2 regions of the Methylomonas sp. MS20 genome follow, and region 2 is predicted to be linked to the other one. Evidence: riboswitches for the same ligand, from Rfam matches in the RefSeq annotation. Region 2 holds a riboswitch; the other holds the start of a gene.
What was found. Region 2 has a riboswitch for cyclic di-GMP ahead of ACQE3D_RS02680 (Calx-beta domain-containing protein). Riboswitches for the same ligand answer to the same signal wherever they lie in the genome.
Positions count from the first base shown of each region.

Region 1: it holds a riboswitch for cyclic di-GMP, as region 2 does, so the genes downstream of both, ACQE3D_RS04735 (hypothetical protein) here and ACQE3D_RS02680 (Calx-beta domain-containing protein) in region 2, are expected to answer to the same signal.

Region 1 covers NZ_CP189962.1:1,066,709-1,072,432, forward strand. Annotated here, with positions in the region: gene ACQE3D_RS04725 (non-ribosomal peptide synthetase) at 1-1,385, shown strand, start outside; gene ACQE3D_RS04730 (ABC transporter permease) at 1,387-2,394, shown strand; cyclic di-GMP riboswitch class I at 2,816-2,892, shown strand; gene ACQE3D_RS04735 (hypothetical protein) at 2,993-3,763, shown strand; gene ACQE3D_RS04740 (VPLPA-CTERM sorting domain-containing protein) at 3,897-4,682, shown strand; gene ACQE3D_RS04745 (hypothetical protein) at 4,711-5,571, shown strand; gene ACQE3D_RS04750 (sialidase family protein) at 5,571-5,724, shown strand, end outside.
Region 2 covers NZ_CP189962.1:607,423-613,146, reverse strand. Annotated here, with positions in the region: gene ACQE3D_RS02695 (DUF445 domain-containing protein) at 1-96, opposite strand, end outside; gene phoU (phosphate signaling complex protein PhoU) at 223-927, opposite strand; gene ACQE3D_RS02685 (SIR2 family protein) at 1,376-2,233, opposite strand; cyclic di-GMP riboswitch class I at 2,867-2,941, shown strand; gene ACQE3D_RS02680 (Calx-beta domain-containing protein) at 3,182-3,694, shown strand; gene ACQE3D_RS02675 (Calx-beta domain-containing protein) at 3,685-5,085, shown strand; gene ACQE3D_RS02670 (calcium-binding protein) at 5,098-5,574, shown strand; gene ACQE3D_RS02665 (calcium-binding protein) at 5,602-5,724, shown strand, end outside.

The DNA of each region.
Region 1 (5,724 bases), 460 kb from region 2:
TGATCGATAGCGGTTTGTTGTTGAGGCAAAGCCGCGTGGACAAAGCCTCGGTCAAGGCCTTTTGCAACTTCATGCTGACTAGCGCCGGCATTTCGCCCGAGCCTTATCGCGCCGCCATCGCCGACGTTTTAAAAACCAAGCCCTACTCGGAATGGAAAGACTGCTTTGCGTTGCTGTTGGCGGATATCGTTCCTAATCTGGATGCCGGGGATTTTCGGAAAATCTGGCAGGTGACCGAGGCGTCGATTACCGCTAATTACCGTTACACTGCCAAGTTGCCGTATTCGGTGACGCTGGTGATTGCCGACGGCAGTAAAGGTTGGTTGGCGGCCAACGAGTGGGACGATTATTACCAAACCGTCAACGTCATCAAGGCCAAGGGCGAGCACTTCACGGTGGTCAAGCAGCCATTTTGCGCGGCTTGGTTGCGCGAACTGAGTCCGGAGCCGGCGGCTTCGCCGTCAACGCTAGCCGCGCCGCCGCTTGCCGAGTCTGGCGCGATCGCTAGCCTGCTGAGCGTTAGGGGGCTGGAGAAGCATTACGGAAAAGTCACGGCGGTCGCTGGCGTCAGCTTTGAATTGCAAGCCGGGACGTGTTTCGGCTTGCTGGGTCCGAACGGCGCGGGCAAGACCTCCACGCTGGAAATGATGGAGGGCATACTCAAGCCCAGCAAAGGCGAGATCTTGTTTCGCGGCGAGCCTATCGACCGGCGTTATAGCCAACATATCGGCATTCAGTTTCAGCATACGGCCTTGCCGGACACCCTGACGGTCAAGGAATCCCTGCAACTGTTTCAAAAGCTGTATCCGCGCGGTTTGCCGCTGGAAGAGATTATCGAAGCCTGTGCCTTGCAAGACTATATCAATCGCGATTCCCGTAAATTGTCCGGCGGTCAGCGGCAACGCTTGTTGCTGGGCATCGCCTTGATCAACGATCCCGACATTTTATTTCTGGACGAACCGACCACCGGTCTGGACCCGCAATCGCGCCACAACTTCTGGAGCTTGATTCGGGAGATTAAAACGCGCGGCAAGACCATTGTGCTGACCACGCATTACATGGAGGAAGCGGAGCAGCTTTGCGACGAAATCGCCATCATGGATCAAGGCAGGATTATCGTCCAGGACACGCCACAGAATCTATTGCAGGAGCATTTCGACGGCGTACTGATCCGTTTACCGAGTGCCAGCGGCCTGGCGGACATTCCGGGCTTGCCGTTCGCGGTGACTGCCGGCGCCGAAACGGTCGAGTTCGTCACCGCCAATGTGGAAGCGGCGATCGCCCAATTGACGCGCTTGCATGTCTCGCTGGAAGGCTTGACGGTCGCCACGCCGAATCTGGAAAACCTGTTTCTTAAATTAACCGGCCACTCCTTGAGAAATTGAGATGAAGCATTTTTTGGCATTGCTAAAAGCCCGCAATATCGAATTGATCCGCGACAAAGCCACCTGGATCTGGAATTTCGTGTTTCCGGTGATTTTGATCGTCGGCATAGCGGCGATATTCGACGATCAGGACAGCGCGCTGTTTAAAGTGGGCGTGACCGGCGAGGCTAATTCGCAGATTACCGCGTTTAAGACCACCCAATATCTGCAATTCATCGACTACCCGGAACTGGATAAGGCGTTAGCCAAACTCCAGCATCATCAACTGGATATGGTGGTGCAAGGGGGGGCGGAAAACGGGTATTGGATAAACGACAGTTCCGGGCAGGGCTATCTGCTGGAAAAAGTCCTGCTGGCCGGCGATCCAGCCGCCACCTGGAAAAAGCAAGTGGTTTCCGGGCGGCGGGTACGCTACCTCGATTGGGTTTTGCCCGGCATTTTAGCCATCAACATCATGCACGGCAGTTTGTTCGGAGTCGGATTTACGATCGTCAGGTATCGCAAAAGCGGCGTGCTTAAACGCTTGAAAGCCTCGCCGGTCAACGCTTTTGAGTTCCTGTCGGCGCAAGTCGTCAGCCGGCTGGGGCTGTTGATGCTGGCGGTCGTGCTGCAATTTGTCGCGATGAACGTCTTGTTCGACTTTTTAGTGCAGGGGGCTTATGCCTTGTTGGCGCTGATAGCGGTACTCGGTTCGGTAACTTTGATCAGTCTAGGTTTGTTGATGGCGAGCCGGACCGGTAGCGAGGAGTTGGCCTTGGGCATCCTGAACCTGCTGACCTTGCCGATGATACTGCTGTCCGGGGTTTGGTTTTCGCTGGAAGGCGCACCGGCGCTGTTGCAGAACCTGACGCTGATTTTCCCGCTAACCCACATGCTGCAAGCGGCTCGCGCGGTCATGATCGACGGCGCCGGTTTGGCCGAGATAGCACCGGCGTTGATGAGCCTGGCCGCGATGACGCTGTTGTTTCTAACGACCGCCGCGCTGCGGTTTAAATGGGTGGAAGATTGAGGATCGGTCAATCCATGGAGGTCCGTGCGACTCACCGGGAGCTGGCGCATTCCGCCCGTTGATTCGACGCGGCTTAGGTTTCAATTGTTACAAATACCGGCAAATCGTTTGAATAGGTGATTTCACGCAGTTGCTGAGGCAAATCACGTGGTTTGGGTTTGTTTGGCCGTCGGTAAAAATGTTAGTCGTTGTAAAACAATGACTTTTTAATTGGCCTGGTCTTTGCTGTTAGATCAGCAACTCGGGAAATGACGATAGGTTTATGTCGGCGGGTTTGCGTTTCGCGACGCCCTCTCTAAGCCAGTATCGTTGGGTTTCGAGCCTTGGCGGCTGCCCAATGACGGCATCTTGCGCCGTTCGGAAAAGCCGCCGGAAATCTAGGAAAACCTCGCTCAAGGATTCGGGCGATGCCGCACGGAAGCGGCAATTTCGCCACATCCGCCGCGAGGCGGAGCCGGAAAGCCACGGGTCTTGGAATAAGACGGCCGGGTTGCCTTCGAACTTTGGGCTCTGCAATGGGATGTGACGCGCTTCCATCCGTATCGGGGCCTGGATTTTGCCCATTAAATCAATCTTAGATCGTTTTGTAAGGAAAACAATGAACCTATTAAACAAACACAGTTTGAAAGCGGCCTATGCCGGCGTTCTGGCAATCAGCGTATTCGGCGGCGGTCTGTTAACGGCAGGCGATGCCAACGCGGCCCTCGTTAGCGGCGTCGCGAATATGACCATCGACAATTCAGCATTTACCTCGGCCGTTGGCGGTTCCGAAGGTTGGTATATCGCCAATTTTTGGGACGAGACTTATAACGCAACGCCGATCGATCTGGACACGACCGGCGGTGTTGCTCTCAGTCAGACCGAGACCTTCAGCGTTTCGTTGCCGGTGAACGCCAATGGCACCACCATCAGCTACGGCGCGAGAAAGCAGGAGGCCACGACGATGGATGCCAGCAACACGGCGGCAGGCCAAATCGGCTTGAGCGGTGCATTTCGGATGGAACCCGCCGGTGGCGGCTCCTACCTGAACCCCGGTGATTTTTACCTGAAAAAAGCCGGTGGGACGTGGAATATCTTTACCTACAGCGCCGGTTTTAGTAGCCCCGCGCAAGATCCAGCCTTGTTCCGCTTGGTGAATGCCACCGAGTCGGTAAACGGTAACGGCGAATTATCGCTAAGCGGCGATTTGTATCTTTCCACTTTGGGTTACTCCTGGAATTTGCTGTTTAACGGCAGCACATCGGTCAAAGTGGGTACCTTCAATCTGGCGCCCGCCGCAGTGCCGCTGCCGGCCGGCGTGTGGTTGTTCGGGAGCGGATTGGTTGGCCTGTTAGGCGCTTCCAGAGGTAAATCGGGCTTATCCGCCTAAGCCTACCAGACCGCTCAACCTTCCGTCGCAAAAGGCTGCGGGGCGCTTTGCTTTCCGTTAACGGACGGGGGTAGAGCCTGAACTTGGCCGGTAAGCGACTTATTAGAAACCCAATTTTTTTCAAGGAATACGCATGAAATTTCTATACCTGATCGTGCTGTCGTTAACCCTTGCCGCGACATCCGCGCATGGCGCTACCGTATCCGGAGGTTCGCTGATTATCAATATCGATCGAGACGCTTTCGAGAACGGTATCGATTTGGATAGGACCGCTGCGCCATCCATATACGTCGAGGAATACTACGACGCTTCGCTGGCCTCAAAAACCTTTGAAGAGTTGCGCGATTACAATACGCCCGTCGATCTGACCGATTACGCGGCGAACGAAATTCCGGCCACCGGATTGAAATTTACCGTCAATGGCGCGCATGTGGCTGACAACCCGTCGGGTCGGCACAATAGCGCCACTACCTTCACGTTCGACCCTAACGACATTACCGGCACCGCGTCGGGCTCTATCGGCCTGGCCGGCGGCCTGCGCTATCGAGTGGATGTCACGCCCCCCACTAACCGGGTATTAATGGGCGACATGACGCTGACCTATAATCCCGCGGAAGCGCTAAAAACGCCGGAAAGTTCGGATTGGGTCATTTACAACACCCTCGGCTTTAAAGCGGTGGCTTTCGAGTTGTTTAACGTGGTTTCCGAGATCAACGGAAACGTGCTGTCTTTGAGCGGCGAGTTGGGTTACGGTTGGGGATTCGATCATCTTGGGGCCGGTCCGGCCCGCAATGCTAATGCGCGCATCGGTACCTTCAGCTTTCAAACCTCCGTGGTCCCGCTGCCGGCCGCCGTCTGGATGTTTATGACCGGCTTAATCGGCATGGGCGTGAGCGGTTTTCGCAACAGATCCGCTTGATCGGGATATCAGTTAACAGGAGGTTTCGATGACATGCCATCGCCTTGAAACATCAAAATACTTGACCGTGGTTTCGACGGTTTTCGCGCTGGTCGCCGGCGGATTCGTTACGCAGGCCGATGCCGCGTTGTTAAACGCGAATTCCGGAGGCACCTTCACGATGAATCTGGACCGCGATGCTTTAGCGCTCTCCAACTTCGGCTCGTTGACCCAGCCGGGATACTTTCTGGCGCAATATTTCGACACCATCGAGTCCGACTACACGGTTCGCACCGATTCGTCGTTTTACTTCAATAATCCGACGCGTGTCGAAATTTCAGCCGTGAACTTGGTACACGACATCACCCCCGTCAGTGCCAGCAACCCCAGCGGTCAGCTTTCCGGCCGCAACGTCCAAGCCACGACGCCGGACTTCTCAATCGATTCGGACACCTTGGCGGGTACCGGCACGATGGGCATGACCGGCGTCGAGATGTTTCGAGGAAGCTTTTCCGGCACCTTGCTGAACGGCGATTACTCGCTGAAATACGACCCGGAGGCGCGGCAGACCATGTGGGATGCCTTTGGCGTTTCGGGCACGCCGGGCGGCTGGTATTTGCAGAATAACGTTTCGTTTAGCGCGGTGGCTTACGAATTGGCTAATTTGCGGTTGCAGTACAGCAGTGCCGGCGATTGGATGCTCAGCGGCGATTTATTACTGTCCCCCGAAAACGCGTTCTTTTTGAAAAATACCGTCTTGGCCGATTTGGGGGATTTTTGTTTAGGCGTGGGTGCCTATAGCGGTTGCGGCCAAGTGGCCGCCGTTCCATTGCCTTCGGCGGTTTGGTTCTTCGCTTCGGGGATTGCCGGTATCGGTATCAACGGCTATCGCCGATTCAGGAGGGCGTGATGGACGTTCGCCTAGGTCGCGTCGTGCCGTTGCCGCGAGGGATTTTCGCCCATTGCTTGGGCTTGAGCGTGTTAGCGGTCTGCGGCGCGATGCCGGAAAGCGCCGCTGCGCAATCGCTGTTTCCGTACGGACCGTATTCGAGCATTCAAATGA
Region 2 (5,724 bases):
CAAGGTTTCGGGATAGTAGGGACTGACGTAGCCGGCGGCGATCACCAACAACGAAATAAGGTTGGTTAGAAAGCTCTGGTTCAATAGTCTTTTCATGCCGATTAGCCACAACGAAGTCAGTGATAGCCGGCTATTTTAACCGCAATTGCAGCCAGGAGCGACGAAGAGCGGACCGAATGCCCCACGCCGTGTAGGATTTGAACGCCAAATGGCGTGAAGAGATTAACCGCGAGCGTGGCGTACGTCGATACCGTCCAGCATGAAAATCAAGTACTGGGCAATATTACGGCTATGCTCGCCGCAGCGTTCTAGCGCTTTCATCATTTGCATCACATCCAGCGCGCGGCGCGTCATCCTGACGTCCTTCAGCACCAGGGCCAACTGGTGGCGTATACCTTCCTGCAACTCGATTTCGTAATCCCTGTCGTGACGCAACAAGGCGTAGGCCGGTTCGGTGTCGCTCTGCTCCAACGCCTGAATCAACTTGCTCAACATCAGCCTGATCAAATCGCCGATCTTGATAATGTCGGCCAGTAGCTTGGGATTCGGGTCGCTGGTATCCGGATCGTATAGCACCGTGATCAATCGGGTGAAGTCCGCAAGCTCCTCGCCGATTTTCGCCAGCTCGACAACGATTTTCGAACTGGAAATTGCCGTGCGCAGATCGTTAGCCACCGGGCAGCGTCTGGCGATCAGCGCCAAGACCTCGTTGTCGATTCGAGTTTCGCAATGTTTGACCTTGCTGGCACGCGCCAGTACCTTCTCCGCCAAATCCATATCGCCGGCGTCCAGTGCCCGCATCGCCTGTTCCAACTGCCGCATCAGCAGTTCGGTCATCGTCAGCAACAAGCTGTGTAACTGCTGCAATTCATCGTCGAATGCCCGCACAGTGTGCGCGCCAGTCGCGCTCTCGCTCAAAGTCGTCATCGTTCGCCACTCGTAAAACGGCCCAAAGCCGGAAATGCCTGACTGTAAGCCCAACAAGTTACAGGAATGTGACAGGACCGCTATCCGGAACGACAATCCCCGTAAGCCGAGGCGGACAGCCAAACCAATAACATCGTAAAAGGTTAATGAGGCAGCCGGTTTGTGCCGGCGCGGATGGAACGACGCGACATTGCCCGTGTTTAGCGCGAGCGGTCCTTCCGTCCGCCAGACCGAGCCAATAACTCATCGCGCCGACGATTCGACCAGAGCCCGATCGACAAGACAAACTACGTTACGCTTGCGGTGTTAGAAACTTGGATTTTGGCCAAACGACGGGAGTTATCGGGGTTTGCCGCTGGCGAACCACTATTGCCACGGTTCGTTCGGCCAGAAAGCGCAAACCCAATCCGCGCCTGACGACCGAACCGGGTTTGCTTACGGCCAAGGATTACGCCGCGGCGACCGCGCTGCCTTGCACGGCCTGCAAGAACTCTTGCACATCGGCGTCGATCAATTCAAAGCCCAGACGTTCGCTAAAGCGTATTTCCTTGGGGGTCGGATTCTTGCGCATAAACCAACCTTTCGGCTCGGCGGCGGAATAGACGATGTCGCTCATCACCATGCGCTCGGAGTCGCGGTTCAGCGGCAAGCCGATCAGCAGATATTTCTTGCCTTTGCGGTAATCCTTCAAGAAATCCGGAATCGCGAAGCCGCCCATTAGCTCCGTGATGTAATCGACATAGTCGGCATCGGAAACGACATAGTTAGCTTCGGGGCGTGGCGTGCCCATCGGCTTAAACAGTACCGGCAACTTCTTGTCGACTTGTTCTTGCGGGATTTCGAAATAGCTGGAGCCGTCGTAATGGTAAATTCTAAACCGGAACGCGGTAGCGGTAATCCGAGCGACACCGACGACCAAGGTATGCTCTTCGTCGGAATAGCTATCCTGCAACTGGGTGTCTCGGTTGATATCGATGACGTATTTGGGCCGCCATTCGGCCAGCCAATCGTGCAGCGCCGCCCGAGTGTATTGGGCATCGCCGTAAGTTTTGTCCAGAAACTGGGTCAGAAACGAGCGGCCGCGCTTCAGTTCCTGGTTCATCGCGGCGCGCGGAAATTCGTACATCAATTTCGGCGCCATCGGTTTGCCACCGTTCATCGCCAGAATCAAGCTATCGCTATCGGCCGGCATGGGCTCGCGAGTCAGTTTGTTCTGGGCGTCGAACACCACGCCAGGTCCCAGATAAGGTATGACTTGATTGTCGTACAAGCCGCTCAAGATTTCGGAAAAAACACTGTTCGACATATTGCGCCCCATGTAAAAGAAGGTGAAGGATACCGGGGTAAAGCAAATTTCAATCCAATTTTACCGGCGCCTCGCCAGCCCATGTACGGCAAGGCATCCGGAATTCGGCTGCCGGCAGCCGGCTGGCAACAACCGTATAAAATTCAGTGGTTTTGTCGGCTCTGCTACAAACGCGGTTCTGCTATCAAACCCAAGCTAATTGCTGGAAGTTCGGAACGCAACCCTCGGAAACGCAAAGCCGAGGCGTTGAGGAGAACCGCAGTGGAACACATTCCTGGATAGATAGCTTGAATTGGACCCAGAAACCGAAAGACGCAACGGCGTATCGTGTTAGACACCTTAGCATGGCTTCTAACACCTTTTAATTGCCATGGGTCAACGGCATTTTGAGAGACTGGGATTAGCCTTAGTGCCGATATAAAATCCGAATGCCCATGGACAACAACGCGCCAGTGCCAAACACAAGCAAAAAGGGCTTATCGGCAAACTACTTGAAGAATCGGCTCCAGAAAAACCAGGAAACCGCTAGCAGTCAAGTTAATGAAATCATTGCCATCGCAAGAAAAAACAGCTCGAAAATCTAGCGCCGACTCGTGGTTGACAAAAGCGCGTCGCTGTCCTTAACATCACCCCATTCAGATTAGCTAAACCTATTGGAAAATAGGGGCGGAAAGTCGCGGATCCAGATCGGACAGCCGGACTGCCTGAGGGCAAGTTAACAAGATACCAGTTGCGGGCGCTTTCCGAGTCTAGGCCATATATTGCCTCATCTCATCTATCCCCACTCATTACCCGGTTAACCAACACGACTCGCCGATTTTATCGGTGGCGAGAACGGTTTTTTGCGCGCACTTTTCCTTGAGCCAGCGTCAATCGCCATTTCGTCGCCAAATCGTCGGGTTAATTTCGCGTGAAAATTAAAAATAACAATCTTCTAGGAGAAGCGCCGTGGCGATTAGTATGATTTCGGTTGATGATCTGTTTGTAGACGAAACCAATGGCAATGCGGTATTTACCGTGAGACTCGATGTCGCAAACGCGACAACGGTTACGGTGAATTACTCAACGTCAAACGGTACCGCGACCAGCGGGAGTGATTTTACCGGCGTAAACGGGACACTGAGCTTTTTGGCCGGCGAGTTGACTAAAACGGTTAGCGTGCCGATCATCAACGACACGGCGCTGGAATCGCTGCAAAACTTCTTCCTACGGCTGACCGCGCCCAGCGCCAACGCCACCGTCGCCGACGAATGGGGCATGGCCAGCATCGTCGATAACGACGCCGCCTCCGGCACGCCGGTGGTCGGCATCAACGACTTCATCGTCGATGAGGCCACCAAGGAGGCGGTGTTCGTGATTACCCTGGACCGGCCATCCACCAGCGTGGTGACCATGAACTACGCCACTCAAAACGGCAGCGCCAGCGCCGGCTCCGACCCGGCAGGGAAGCCGTGTTCGTGATTACCCTGGACCGGCCGTCCACCAGCGTGGTGACCATGAACTACGCCACCCAAAACGGCAGCGCCAGCGCCGGCTCCGACTACGTGGCCGCCAGCGGCAGCCTGGTGTTCGCACCCGGCGAAACCGCCAAGACCGTCAAGGTCACCCTGATCAACGACACGGCGGCGGAAAGCTCGGAAGCCTTCAATCTGGTGCTGTCCAGCCTAAGCAACGCCACCACCCTGGACGGCACCGGCACCGCGATCATCTTCGAAAACGACGCGGCGGCGGTGACCAACTCGAATATTTACGTGGACGATCTGGTGGTGGACGAATCGCAAGCCTACGCCGACTTCATTGTCCGGCTGGACAAACCCAACACCGGCACGGTGAAAGTGAATTACACCACCGTCGGCGGCACGGCCGGCAGCGGTAGCGATTTCGATAGCCAGTCCGGCTTTTTGACCTTCGCGGCCGGTGAAACCGAAAAGACAGTGCGGGTCAAACTGACCAACGACGTCAGCCCCGAATCCCTGCAAAACTTCTTCCAGGACCTGTACTCGCCCAGCGCCAACGCCACCATCGCCGACGAACGCGCGATCGCCGACATCATCGACAACGACGCCGCCTCCGGCACGCCCATTGCTCGTATTACCGACGCGGTAGTCGACGAAAGCGCGCAAACCGTCAGCGTGACCGTGATTTTAGATAAACCGTCCACCGGCAACGTGACGCTGAATGTCGGCTCGCAAAACGTGATAGCGACGGACGGCGGCGATTTCCGGAGCTTCCCGTTCGGGAAAGTGGCATTCTTGCCAGGCGAAGTTGCCAAAACAGTCGTGTTCGGCATTTTGAACGACACGGCGGCGGAAGGCTTCGAGTCCTTCGATGTCGTGTTGTCCAGCCCGATCGGCGCCACCATTGGCGATGCCATTTCGCATGTCGTGATCGCCAACAGCGATGCCGCTCCGGCGGCGTTGCCATCAATCACAATCGCCGAAGCGGTGGCGTTGGAAACCAAGGGTACGGTCGACTTTCTGGTCTCCTTATCGGCGCCCAGCGCGTCCCAGGTTAAAGTGAATTATTCGACCGCCAGCAGCACGGCCACCAGTGGCGGCGATTTTTCAAACGCCAGTGGCACGTTGGTGTTCGCGCCCGGCGAAATCACCAAATCGGTGCGAATCACGTTAGCCGACGACATCGTCGCGGAAACCACGCTCGAAAACTTTACGCTAACTCTCAACGGCGCGGTCAATGCCACGATTGCCACGCCTTTAGCGACCGCTACCATTATCGATAACGAGAGCCCCGCGCCGGTCGCGCCAGTTGTAATCAACGGTACCAGCGGGCATGACGTCTCGAAAGGGACGGAATTCGCCGATTCGCTGAGCGGCAATAACGGCGACGATTGATTCGACGGCGGCTTGGGTAACGACAGTTACGCCGGCGGCGCCGGTAACGACACCTATATCATCGAACAAAGCGGCGACAGTTATAGCGAATCCGGCGGTAACGGCACCGACACCGTCATCAGTTATTTGTCGTCGCATACCTTGGGCGCGAACGTGGAAATTTTAAGGCTAGCCGGCAATGCCGTGACCGGCATCGGCAACGCGCTAAACAATACGATTACCGGCAATGCCGGTGCCAATACTATCCTGGGCGACGTCGGCGACGACATCATGGACGGCGGAGCCGGCGCCGGCATCGATACGCTGAGCAATTTCGAGAATCTGACCGGTAGCAATCTTAACGACACGCTGACAGGCAACGCCGGAAATAACGTGATAATCGGCGGCTTGGGCAACGACGTGATGGACGGCGGTGCCGGCACCGATACCGCGTCTTACGGCGGATCGTCCGCAGGGGTGACCGTCAATCTGGGTCTGACAACCGCTTAGAACACGATAGGCGCCGGCACCGACACCTTGAGCAATTTCGAGAATCTGACCGGTAGTAGCCTGAACGACACGCTGACCGGTAACAGCGGCAACAACGTGATGATTGGCAGCCTCGGCGACGACGTGATGGACGGCGGCGCGGGTACCGAT